2 regions of the Kyrpidia spormannii genome follow, and region 2 is predicted to be linked to the other one. Evidence: riboswitches for the same ligand, from Rfam matches in the RefSeq annotation. Region 2 holds a riboswitch; the other holds the start of a gene.
The links. Region 2 has a riboswitch for cobalamin ahead of CVV65_RS03555 (precorrin-8X methylmutase). Riboswitches for the same ligand answer to the same signal wherever they lie in the genome.
Positions count from the first base shown of each region.

Region 1: it holds a riboswitch for cobalamin, as region 2 does, so the genes downstream of both, CVV65_RS04100 (energy-coupling factor ABC transporter permease) here and CVV65_RS03555 (precorrin-8X methylmutase) in region 2, are expected to answer to the same signal.

Region 1 covers NZ_CP024955.1:832,447-837,470, forward strand. Annotated here, with positions in the region: gene CVV65_RS04095 (bifunctional YncE family protein/alkaline phosphatase family protein) at 1-1,066, opposite strand, end outside; cobalamin riboswitch at 1,343-1,542, shown strand; gene CVV65_RS04100 (energy-coupling factor ABC transporter permease) at 1,772-2,515, shown strand; gene CVV65_RS04105 (energy-coupling factor ABC transporter substrate-binding protein) at 2,505-2,813, shown strand; gene cbiQ (cobalt ECF transporter T component CbiQ) at 2,800-3,585, shown strand; gene CVV65_RS04115 (energy-coupling factor ABC transporter ATP-binding protein) at 3,578-4,435, shown strand; gene bluB (5,6-dimethylbenzimidazole synthase) at 4,465-5,024, shown strand, end outside.
Region 2 covers NZ_CP024955.1:717,461-722,484, reverse strand. Annotated here, with positions in the region: gene cbiE (precorrin-6y C5,15-methyltransferase (decarboxylating) subunit CbiE) at 1-894, opposite strand, end outside; gene CVV65_RS03560 (cobalt-precorrin-5B (C(1))-methyltransferase) at 831-1,985, opposite strand; gene CVV65_RS03555 (precorrin-8X methylmutase) at 1,982-2,635, opposite strand; cobalamin riboswitch at 2,765-2,966, opposite strand; gene cobK (precorrin-6A reductase) at 3,134-3,898, shown strand; gene CVV65_RS03545 (tropomyosin) at 4,092-4,757, opposite strand; gene CVV65_RS03540 (B12-binding domain-containing radical SAM protein) at 4,771-5,024, opposite strand, start outside.

The sequences.
Region 1 (5,024 bases), 110 kb from region 2:
ATACTCCAGTGGGGTACCAACCGGTGGGGATGAGGCCTTTGACATCAGCCCGGGCGGTGGGGGACCCTTTGCCGAGATCGACGACGGCGATGTCGTTGTTGCCGGCATTGGCCACGTAGAGGGTGCGGCCATCCGGGCTCACGGTGAGGGCATCCGGTTGGCTTCCGGGCAGGGCGCCTCGATAGGGAGCGAGGGAAATGGTCTGAACGACCTTTTGCCGGGAGGGGTCGATCACCGAGAGGGTATCACTGTCCGAGTTGGCCACATAGATCGCGCCGGTGCGGGGGTTCAGGGCCAGGGCATTCGGGTGAAGACCGACCTTGATGGTGGCCTGGGTCTGTAGGGTGTCCGGATCCAGAGCGGTCACCGTGTCTTCGCCCCAGTTGGTGACGTAAAGGGTTTTTCCGTCTTGGGAGAGAAGAGAGGTGTACGGGTATTGGCCGACGTTCCCCTGGGCCACCACCTTGCCCGTGGAGGTGTCGATTTTGACCACGGTATTATACAGGTTGTTGACGACATACAAGAAGCCGCCGTCTGCGGAAACGGTCAGTCCCGCGGGATACGCATTTCCCTTTTGGTTATTGGCCTTGGGCCCCGGGGTTAGACCGATGAGCACAATGGGGGATTGCTCGGACAGTTGGCCGTCGCGAAGCTGGAACACGCGGATCTTGTTGTTACCGCCTGCCGAGGCGTACAGCGTCTTTCCGTCCGGGCTAAAAGCCACGCCGAGATAGAGGGCTTCCGGAGACTTGTAGGGTATGGTCTGAATGACCTTTTGCTGTTTGAGATCAATGACTTGAAGGGACTGGGTGCCTTGCCCGTCGTTCGAGACCACCAGGTATCGACCGTCTGGGCTGAGGGCGCCACCCATCGGGAAATCTCCCAGGGTGACCTGCTTCCCAGCGGGGGTCACGACCCAGTCGTAGGAGGTGACCGCGGTGCCATTTGATTGAGGCCCGGCCTCCCGGGCCCATGCGGATCCCGGTGCTAAGCCGGTCCCTAACATGAGCGCAGCCATGGCTGCACCCGCCACCCACCTTTTTCGTGCAATCCTCCGCTCCTTCATGCGTCTCTCCTCCTTGTTTTGTTGATTCTTCCAACGCCCGGCAATCACCGGACATGTCCTATGATAGACTCGGCGTGTAAAGATAGAAACGTTATAAATCTGAAGATTGTGTAATGTTTGTGGGTCATAGTACTGCGAAAAAAGGATCATGTGACGCATGCTTGACAGACCATACAATCGTCAGTAAACTGTTTTCAACGAAACCCGGCTTGGTGGGCGGGTGACGTATCTGTACAGTTGCAGTGTTGGAGCGTGAGAGATCGTTCTTTTCTTAACAATTTCATACCTGGAACGGGTGCCCGAGGCCATTGTTCGGAAAGAGCGCTGGCTCGGGAAAACGGGAAGTCGGGTGCAAGTCCCGCGCGGTCCCGCCACTGTAACGAGGAACTGCCTTACATGGCGCCACTGGGAAACTGGGAAGGCGTAGGGCGGTGATGAATCGAAGCCAGGATACCGGCCCGTTTCCAAAAGAACTCTACCCTACGAGGTATAGGGGGTGGTTCACTGTGAGGCGATCGCACCGTTCTTTGCCTGGTGTCCTCTGCTTGATGCGGGATTTCGCAGGACTGGCGGAGCACAGAAAAGCAGGTCTTTGAGCGGTGATGAATGGTCCGGATGTTTGAAAACCCCTTAACATGTTCGTGGTTAAGGGGTTTTGCTATGTCCTGAAGAAAACAAGACGGTCGAAGATTTGGGGGAGTGAAGATGGTCAGGTGGGTTATTCTGGTTCTGTTTATGGCCTTTTGGCTCCCGCGCCAAGCTTATGCCATGCACATTATGGAAGGCTATCTTCCCTTGGGTTGGTGTCTTTTTTGGGCGGTGTTATGTCTGCCCGCTTTAATCCTCGGGACTCGTTCTTTACAAAAACAAGCCGGGGACAATCTGAAGATGAAGCTTGTATTGGCGCTTTCGGCGGCCTTTGCTTTTGTGCTGTCGGCTCTCAAGCTTCCATCGGTCACAGGAAGCAGTTCACATCCGACCGGAGTGGGTCTGGGCGCCGTTTTGTTCGGTCCTATGGCGATGAGTGTCGTCGGTTGCATCATCCTATTGTTTCAGGCGCTGCTCCTGGCCCATGGCGGGATCACGACCCTTGGCGCCAACACGTTCTCCATGGCCGTTGTCGGGCCCACAGTGTCCTATCTTGTATTCCGTGTGGTCCATAAATATGGATTCGGGCGAGGAGTAGCTGTATTTCTTGCTGCCGCTTTGGGTGACTTATCGACATATGTTACGACGTCGTTCCAGTTGGCTTTAGCGTTTCCCGCCCCTATCGGGGGAGTAGCGGCATCATTTTGGAAATTCGCATCGATTTTTGCCGTCACCCAGGTTCCGCTCGCCGTCAGCGAAGGGCTGCTCACGGTTATCATGGTGAACGGGGTGATGAAATATAATCCCGAGGTTCTGAGCCGAGCGATGAACCTGGCTGAGGAGGCGCACCATGAGGCATAACCATCATCGGCGTTGGGGGAAAAATGGATTTCTCGGATTATTGGCGGTCGCTTTAGCGGCATTGCCGTTATTGACTCTCAGAACAGCGGAGTTCCAAGGATCGGATGATCAAGGGAAGGAAATGGTACACCAACTGGATCCGAACTACCGGCCCTGGTTTTCCCCTTTATGGGAACCCCCGGGCAGTGAGATCGAGAGTTTGTTGTTTTCCCTCCAGGCAGCCTTGGGTGCCGGGGTTGTCGGCTATGCCATTGGCTATCTTCATGCCCGCAGAAGGGATCGCCATGAGTCCGATTGATCGATGGGCCCATGCCAACCGGTGGCGCAGGCTCCATCCGCTGCAAAAAACCGTTTTTGCCGCGGCTTTGGGAGGAAGTGCGTTTGTCTTTCCCACCCCGGTAGCGGCGATGATACCTGTGATCGCGGGACTTTTCCTGAGATACGGGGCCGGGATCCCCGTACGGGCGTTCCTTCGCTTCATGGCGCTGCCGTTGTCGTTTTTGTCGCTTGGTGCGATCCCGCTCTTGGTTCAAGTACAGCCTTCAGGATTTTCTCTTGTTTGGTCGATGGATGGAATCCCCGGCTGGTGGATTGGAGTGAACGGAGAAGGGGTTCGGACGGCGGTGACCGTGTGGGTCAGGGCGCTGGCCGTAACCTCTTCGATGTACGTCCTGGCGCTCACCACGCCGGTGCCGGATCTCGTGGACATGTTGCGCCGGGTGAACGTGCCCGAGATTCTCTTGGAAGTGATGCATCTCATGTATCGCTATTTGTTTATTCTCATGGAAATGGCTCAACAAACGTATGTGGCTCAGTCCTCTCGGCTGGGGTATCAGTCATGGAGCCGGAGCTTGTCTTCCCTTGGTCGTCTGGGGGCGGCGTTGGCCGTCAAGAGCCGCCTGGAGGTGGAGGATCTTCACCGAGCACTGATCTCGCGGGGGTACCGCGGGCGACTGACTGTCCTGCCGCCTCCATGGGCGGTGTGTCTCAAAACCGCCGCCTGGATGGGCGCGGCCGTGGTGGGTCTGGCGGTTGCGGCTTGGCTTGTGGGGAGGCGGTTGCATGGATAAGCCGACCTTCGAATTAGAAGGCGTCGAGTATAACTATGAAGATGGAACCCAGGCTCTGCAGGGCGTATCCCTAGGTATTGAACGCGGAAAAAAAGTCGCTTTTCTTGGTTCCAACGGTGCGGGAAAATCGACGTTATTCCTGCATTTGAACGGGATTTTGCGCCCGTTTCGCGGCCGAATCCTGTTTCGGGGGCAGGAGGTTCGGTACGCCCGCAAAGAGCTTGCTCGACTGCGAGCCAAGGTCGGGATCGTCTTTCAGAACCCGGATCGACAAGTTGTGATCGGTCATGTATGGGAGGATGTGTCTTTTGGGCCTATGAACTTGGGGTTGTCCCCGCCTGAAGTTGAGGCGAGGGTGGAGGAGGCACTGAACATCACCGGACTTTGGGATCTGCGGGACAAAGCCGTGCATCTCCTCAGTTACGGCCAAAAAAAGCGGGTTGCGTTGGCCGGAGTTTTGGCCATGAAACCGGAAGTGATGATTCTCGATGAGCCCACCGCTTCCCTCGACCCTGGACAGGTTCACGCGTTGCTCGAATTGTTAGAGCGTTTACACCGTCAAGGAATCCAAATCGTTCTGTCGACCCACGATGTGGACTTTGCCTATGCGTGGGCGGATTGGGTCGTGATCATGCATGCCGGGCGCGTTCTCGCCGAGGGCTTGCCCAAGGATGTGTTCAGTGACACGGACATTCTGAAAAGGGTATCTCTGACGAAACCGGTGTTGTGGAGGGTCTGGGAGGAATTGAACAAAGCGGGTCTGTATGATGGTGGGCCCCCCAGAACGGTGGAAGAACTGTCTGCGCTTATTGCCCGAGCGGCGGCCGATAGGCGCCCGACCTTCGGGTAATGCGGCAATCAGGGAAAGGTGGAAATACCGTGTTTACCGATACGGAAAGACAAGCACTTTACAAAGTCATCCGAACACGCCGTGATGTTCGATCGTTTCTTCCCGACCCCATTCCACAAGACAAGCTCGATCGCATATTGGAGGCGGCCCATCATGCACCCTCGGTGGGTTTTATGCAACCGTGGAATTTTATCTTAATTACAGACCAAGAAGTGAAAGAGCGCCTGTCTTGGGCTGCTGACAAGGAACGCCGTGCTCTCGCGATTCACTATGAAGACGACCGGAAGGATCTTTTTCTCAGTCTCAAGGTGGAGGCATTGCGGGAAGCCCCACTGACCATTTGTGTGACCTGCGATCCGACCCGGGGGGGCGATCACGTTCTCGGGAGGAACTCGATACCTGAAACGGATATCCTGTCTACGGCGTGTGCCATTCAAAATATGTGGCTGGCGGCTTGTGCCGAAGGGCTGGCGATGGGATGGGTCAGTTTTTATAAGAAAACAGATATTCGCAGCATCCTTTCGATTCCACCCCACATTGATCCAGTGGCCCTCCTGTCGGTTGGCTATACCGATCATTATCCGCCCAT
Region 2 (5,024 bases):
ATTTTTCTCGATGGCGTACACCCGTACCCCCTCCGCCAACCCCGCCGCCTCGATGCCCACCGAACCGGTACAGGCCCCGATATCCCACATCACGGCACCCGGGCGAATGTGCAACTTCGCCAGGCTGACCACCCGGACTTCCTGTTTGGTGATCAGCCCACGCTTGGGTTTGCGCTGAAAAAACGCCTCATCGTCAATCCCCAGGGGCCAAACCGCCTCCCCCGATGCTCCTTTTTTATGGGCCTCCGCCCCAGTCCCTCCTCCGTCTTGCCGGCGGCGGATCACCACCACGTTGAGGGGGGCGAACTCCTGCTCCGCGGCGTCTGCCACCGTGTACCATCCCGTCCGCTCATCCGGCGCTCCGAGGTTCTCCGCAACGAACACCTCCACCTCCGAAAGCCCCGCCTTCTGGAGTGCCCTGGCGATTCTCCCAGGCGTACTCCCGTCCGACGTCACCAAGGCGACTTTCGCATGGGTGCGCACCCAGTCCACCACCGGCTCCACATCCCGCCCGTGCACCGAAGCCAAAAAGGCGTCCTGCCAAGGCTCTTTCATCCGGGCAAAAGCCAACTGAACCGAAGAGACGTGGGGGTGGATCTCCACCTGTTCGGGGCCGAGTTTTTTCGCCAAGTACGCCCCGATGCCGAAAAAATTCGGATCCCCCGAGGCCAGTACCACCACCCGGCGGCCTTCCCGGCGGACCTGATCAATGCGGCCCACCGCCCGGGAAAGCCCCTCTTGCACCGCCAGGACCTCCCCGGAGTATTCGGGAAAATAGTCCAAATGCCGCCTTCCCCCCACTAACAGGTCAGCCTGTTCAATCCATCGCCTCACCGGGACGGGCAGTCCCTCAGCCCCGTCCGCTCCGATGCCGATGATCCGGACCGGTTCCACGGCCTCTCCCCCCTTCCGATCACGCGCCCCTCCAAATCGCAGAGGATCATTTCCACCCCGAAGGCTCCTCCGACGTGCTCAGAAGCGCGTGCACAGATCTCTTCGCACAATCGCTCAAAAAATGCATGGTACCCCTTCGACCAAAGGACATCCCCGATCTCCTTGGCGGTATTCGCCCGACGAATTCCTTCCGCCTCGGAGGGCGGCACTCCGGACTGAACGGCCAGGTCGGCCAGCCACCCCGGGTCCACCGACGATCCTTTTGAATGGAGATGCATGTGTCCCGCCGCGGCCTTGGAGAATTTTCCAATCATGCCGCAAAGGGTCACTTTTTCCACGCCCCGTTTGGCGCACTGCTTGAGAGAAAACCCCAGAAAATCCCCCATTTCGATAAAAGCCTCTTCCGGGAGATGGGAAAGCTCCCGCATGGCCACCTTTTCACTGCGCCCCCCGGTAGTCAACACCACCTGCCGGCACCCCGCCGCCGTGGCCACACTGATGGCCTGGGCTACGCTGGCCATCCACGCCGCCGTGGAAAAGGGCTTGACAATCCCCGTGGTACCCAGGATTGAAATTCCTCCGATGATCCCCAGCCGGCCGTTCATCGTCTTTTTCGCGATCTCCTCGCCCCCGGGCACGGAGATCACCACCCGAATCCCGCGCCGCCCCAGCATCTCCGGCCCCGCCGCCTCTTCTGCGGCCTGGCGGATCATCCTCCGGGGCACCGGATTGATGGCCGGCTCCCCCACGGGCACGGCCAGCCCGGGCTTCGTCACCCGACCCACTCCCTCGCCACCCTCGAGTTCAATCCCCGGCTCTCCCCGCCAACTCACCGTGGACCAGATCCAGGCGCCGTGGGTGGCATCGGGATCGTCCCCGCCGTCTTTGATCACGGCGCAGGCGGCGCGCTCCGGCGTAAACGATAAACCTTCCACGGCGAATCGCACCCTTTGCCCGGCCGGGAGCCCGATTTCCACCTCGGACAGCGGCTGTTGGTGAACCAGGGCCCATACGGCTGCTTTCGTCGCCGCCGCAGCGCAACTGCCAGTGGTATAGCCGTGGCGCAGCGGCCGCTCCGGCGGTTCGGTCATCTCGCCCCCGCCTCCGATACGGCCAACAGAGACAGGGCATTGACGATGGCCACAGCCACCGGACTGCCCCCTTTGCGGCCCTCATTGGTGATAAAGGGCGGCTGATCCAGACCGGCCAACTGCGCTTTCGATTCCGCCGCCGATACGAACCCCACCGGCACGCCGACGATCAGCGCCGGGCGCGCCTCCCCCGCCCGGACGAGGCGAATCAACTCCAACAGGGCGGTCGGGGCGTTACCGATGGCCACGATCCCCCCTTCCGCCATCCGGGCCGCCTTGCGCATCGAAACGATGGCCCGGGTGGTTCCCTGGCGCCGCGCTTCCTCGGCCACGTCCGGATCGGAAATCAGGCAGTGCACCCGCCCCCCAAACCGCTCAATCCGCGCCTTGGAGATCCCCACCTGAACCATCTGGACATCGGCCACCACCGGCCGTCCCTCCCGGATGGCCCGAATCCCCGCTTCCACAGCCTGGGGATGAAACCGCAGCGACCTCCCCAGATCAAAATCTGCACTGGCGTGAATCACCCGTTGGACAATGGAAAATTGTTCTTCCGTAAAAGAATGCTCCCCCAGTTCTTCCGCAATGATGGCAAAACTCCGGGCCTCGATCTCCTCGGGCCGGACTGTCGACGGCACAAACTCGCTCACCCCATCTCCCCCTCCCCGCTGCGGGTACAAAAAAACCCCCGACCCATCGGTCGGAGGCAATATGCGTTGACGCCTGGCGGGCCTCAAGAGCCCGGAATCGGCACACCGCACCCCATACCGCGAGGGTCTGCCGGCGTTTCCATCAAGGTAGGTCTCCTGGCTCCCGGGTCATCGCGGCCCTCCGTCTTCCCCGCAGCTAAGCGAGTGACGTCGTCCTCGGCGGACGTGGAGGGCAACTCGTCCGGTCACAGTGGCGGGTCCGCTCGGGATTCTCACCCGATTCCCTGTTACCTTCCGCCGCAGCGGAAGCACCTTGACGTCGTTGCCACAAACAGTCATGCTTGAAATTGGATGAAGATAAGATTCGTTGTAAGCATAACTCACGATCCGGGACCGTGTCTAGAGCCGTTTTCGCCGATCCCATCTGTCCTGCCACCGAGATCCTGGCTTTTCAACTTTTTTGACCGAAAAATGTTCCCGTGAAGAGGTGGTTCTCCGATGCTGTTTCTCCTTGCCGGTACCAGCGACGCCCGGGCCCTCGGCGTTCAGTTGCAGAACGCCGGCTACCCGGTATTGGCCTCGGTGGTCACCGAAAGTGCCGCATCCTCTTTGCGTAAGGAGGGGCTCTCGGTCACCGTGGGCCGCAAATCCGCCGATGAAATGGCTAGGCTCTTTTCCGAAAACGGAACCCGGGCGGTGGTGGACGCCAGCCACCCCTTCGCCGAAGAAGCGTCGCGAAACGCCATGGAAGCGGCCACGATTGCCGGTATTCCCTACATCCGGTATGAACGTCCGAGCTCGGAATTATCCGAACATCCAAACTTACACTTAGCGCGGGACTACCGCAACGCCGCAGAGCTCGCCGCCTCCTTCGGCGGCACCATTTTCTTGACCACCGGCAGCAAAACCCTGCCCATCTTCGCCGAAGTCCTGTTGAAAGACCCGACCATCCGGATGATCTGCCGCATTCTCCCCACCGAGGAAAATATGCGCACCTGCACCGCCCTCGGCATTCCTCAGCGAAACATCGTGGCCATGCAGGGTCCGTACACCTCGACGCTCAATGCGGCCTTCTATGAACATTTCGGCGTGACCACCCTGGTCACCAAGGAGAGCGGCTCTGAAGGCAGCGTCATGGAAAAAATTCAACCCGCTCTGGACCGTGGCATTCATACTATCGTGATCTGCCGTCCGGGCATTCAATATGAGCACCTGTGCCACAGCGCCGGCGAAGTACTGGAAACACTGGACCGCCTGCCTTAGGCGGGCGGCCGTTTCCACTTCGCACCAACCGCTGGATCCCCTCGATCACCCGGCCGATCGCAGCCACAACGATCGAAAGGGACAGGGCGGATGCCCAGAAGCTCCTTTTGGGAGCTCGCACCGCCTGAACCTTCAACCGAGCGCCGTCCACATCATCTCCGTTTCCAGGGCGGTCTTCTCGGCATCTCGCCGATCATCGATTCTTCATCATATAAATCTCCCGATCGTGCTCGCCGATTTTGCGATCGTAAAAAGCCAAATCCGCTTTCGTAACCATGTTCGTTTCAACGTGTTGCAGCCGCTGATCGATACCGATGGTTCTGGCGTCGATCTCCAAAACGGCCTGGCGCATATGCGGAAATTCTTCCAAGATATGCTCGACATGTACGACCCGGCAGTCCACATCTCTCACCCGCTCTTCGACAGTGGACAACCGGCTCTCGACCACATCCAACCGGCTCTCGACCACATCCAAGCGGCGTTCGACCGCGTCCAAGCGCTGCTCCACCGCGTCCAGGCGCTGCTCGACCGCACCCAAGCGCTGTTCCACCGCGTCCAAACGCTGCTCGACCGCACCCAGGCGCTGTTCCACCGCATCCAAACGTTGGTCGACCGCATCCAAGCGCTGCTCCACCGCATCCAGGCGCTGCTCGACCGCACCCAGGCGCTGTTCCACCGCATCCAAGCGTTGGTCGACCGCATCCAAGCGCTGGTCGACCACATCCAAGCGCTGGTCGACCACATCCAAGCGCTGGTCGATTCTATCAACTCGCGCTTCCATCCGGTCGAATCGCCCATGCAAACTCCGAACCTCTTGAAGAATGACCTCCAGAACCTCGTTGACGTGACGATCGTCCATCCGGCACCACTCCTCATCTGTGGGTGTCGGCCGCATCTTCCGCGTTCATCTGAGCTGCCACAAACAACATCGGCCTCCCCTTCCACTTCGACACCGAACCCGGAAACTCCTGTCCACCGGGAGGATACACCACCACCGCCAGATGGGGATCCCCGACCCCCGCGAGCTGTCGGTCCTGAATCCATGCGCTCGCATCGAAACTCACCCACTCCAAGACGGCGTGTTTCAACAACGCCGTCTCCCCCAGTTCCAGCCGGGCAAACTCCG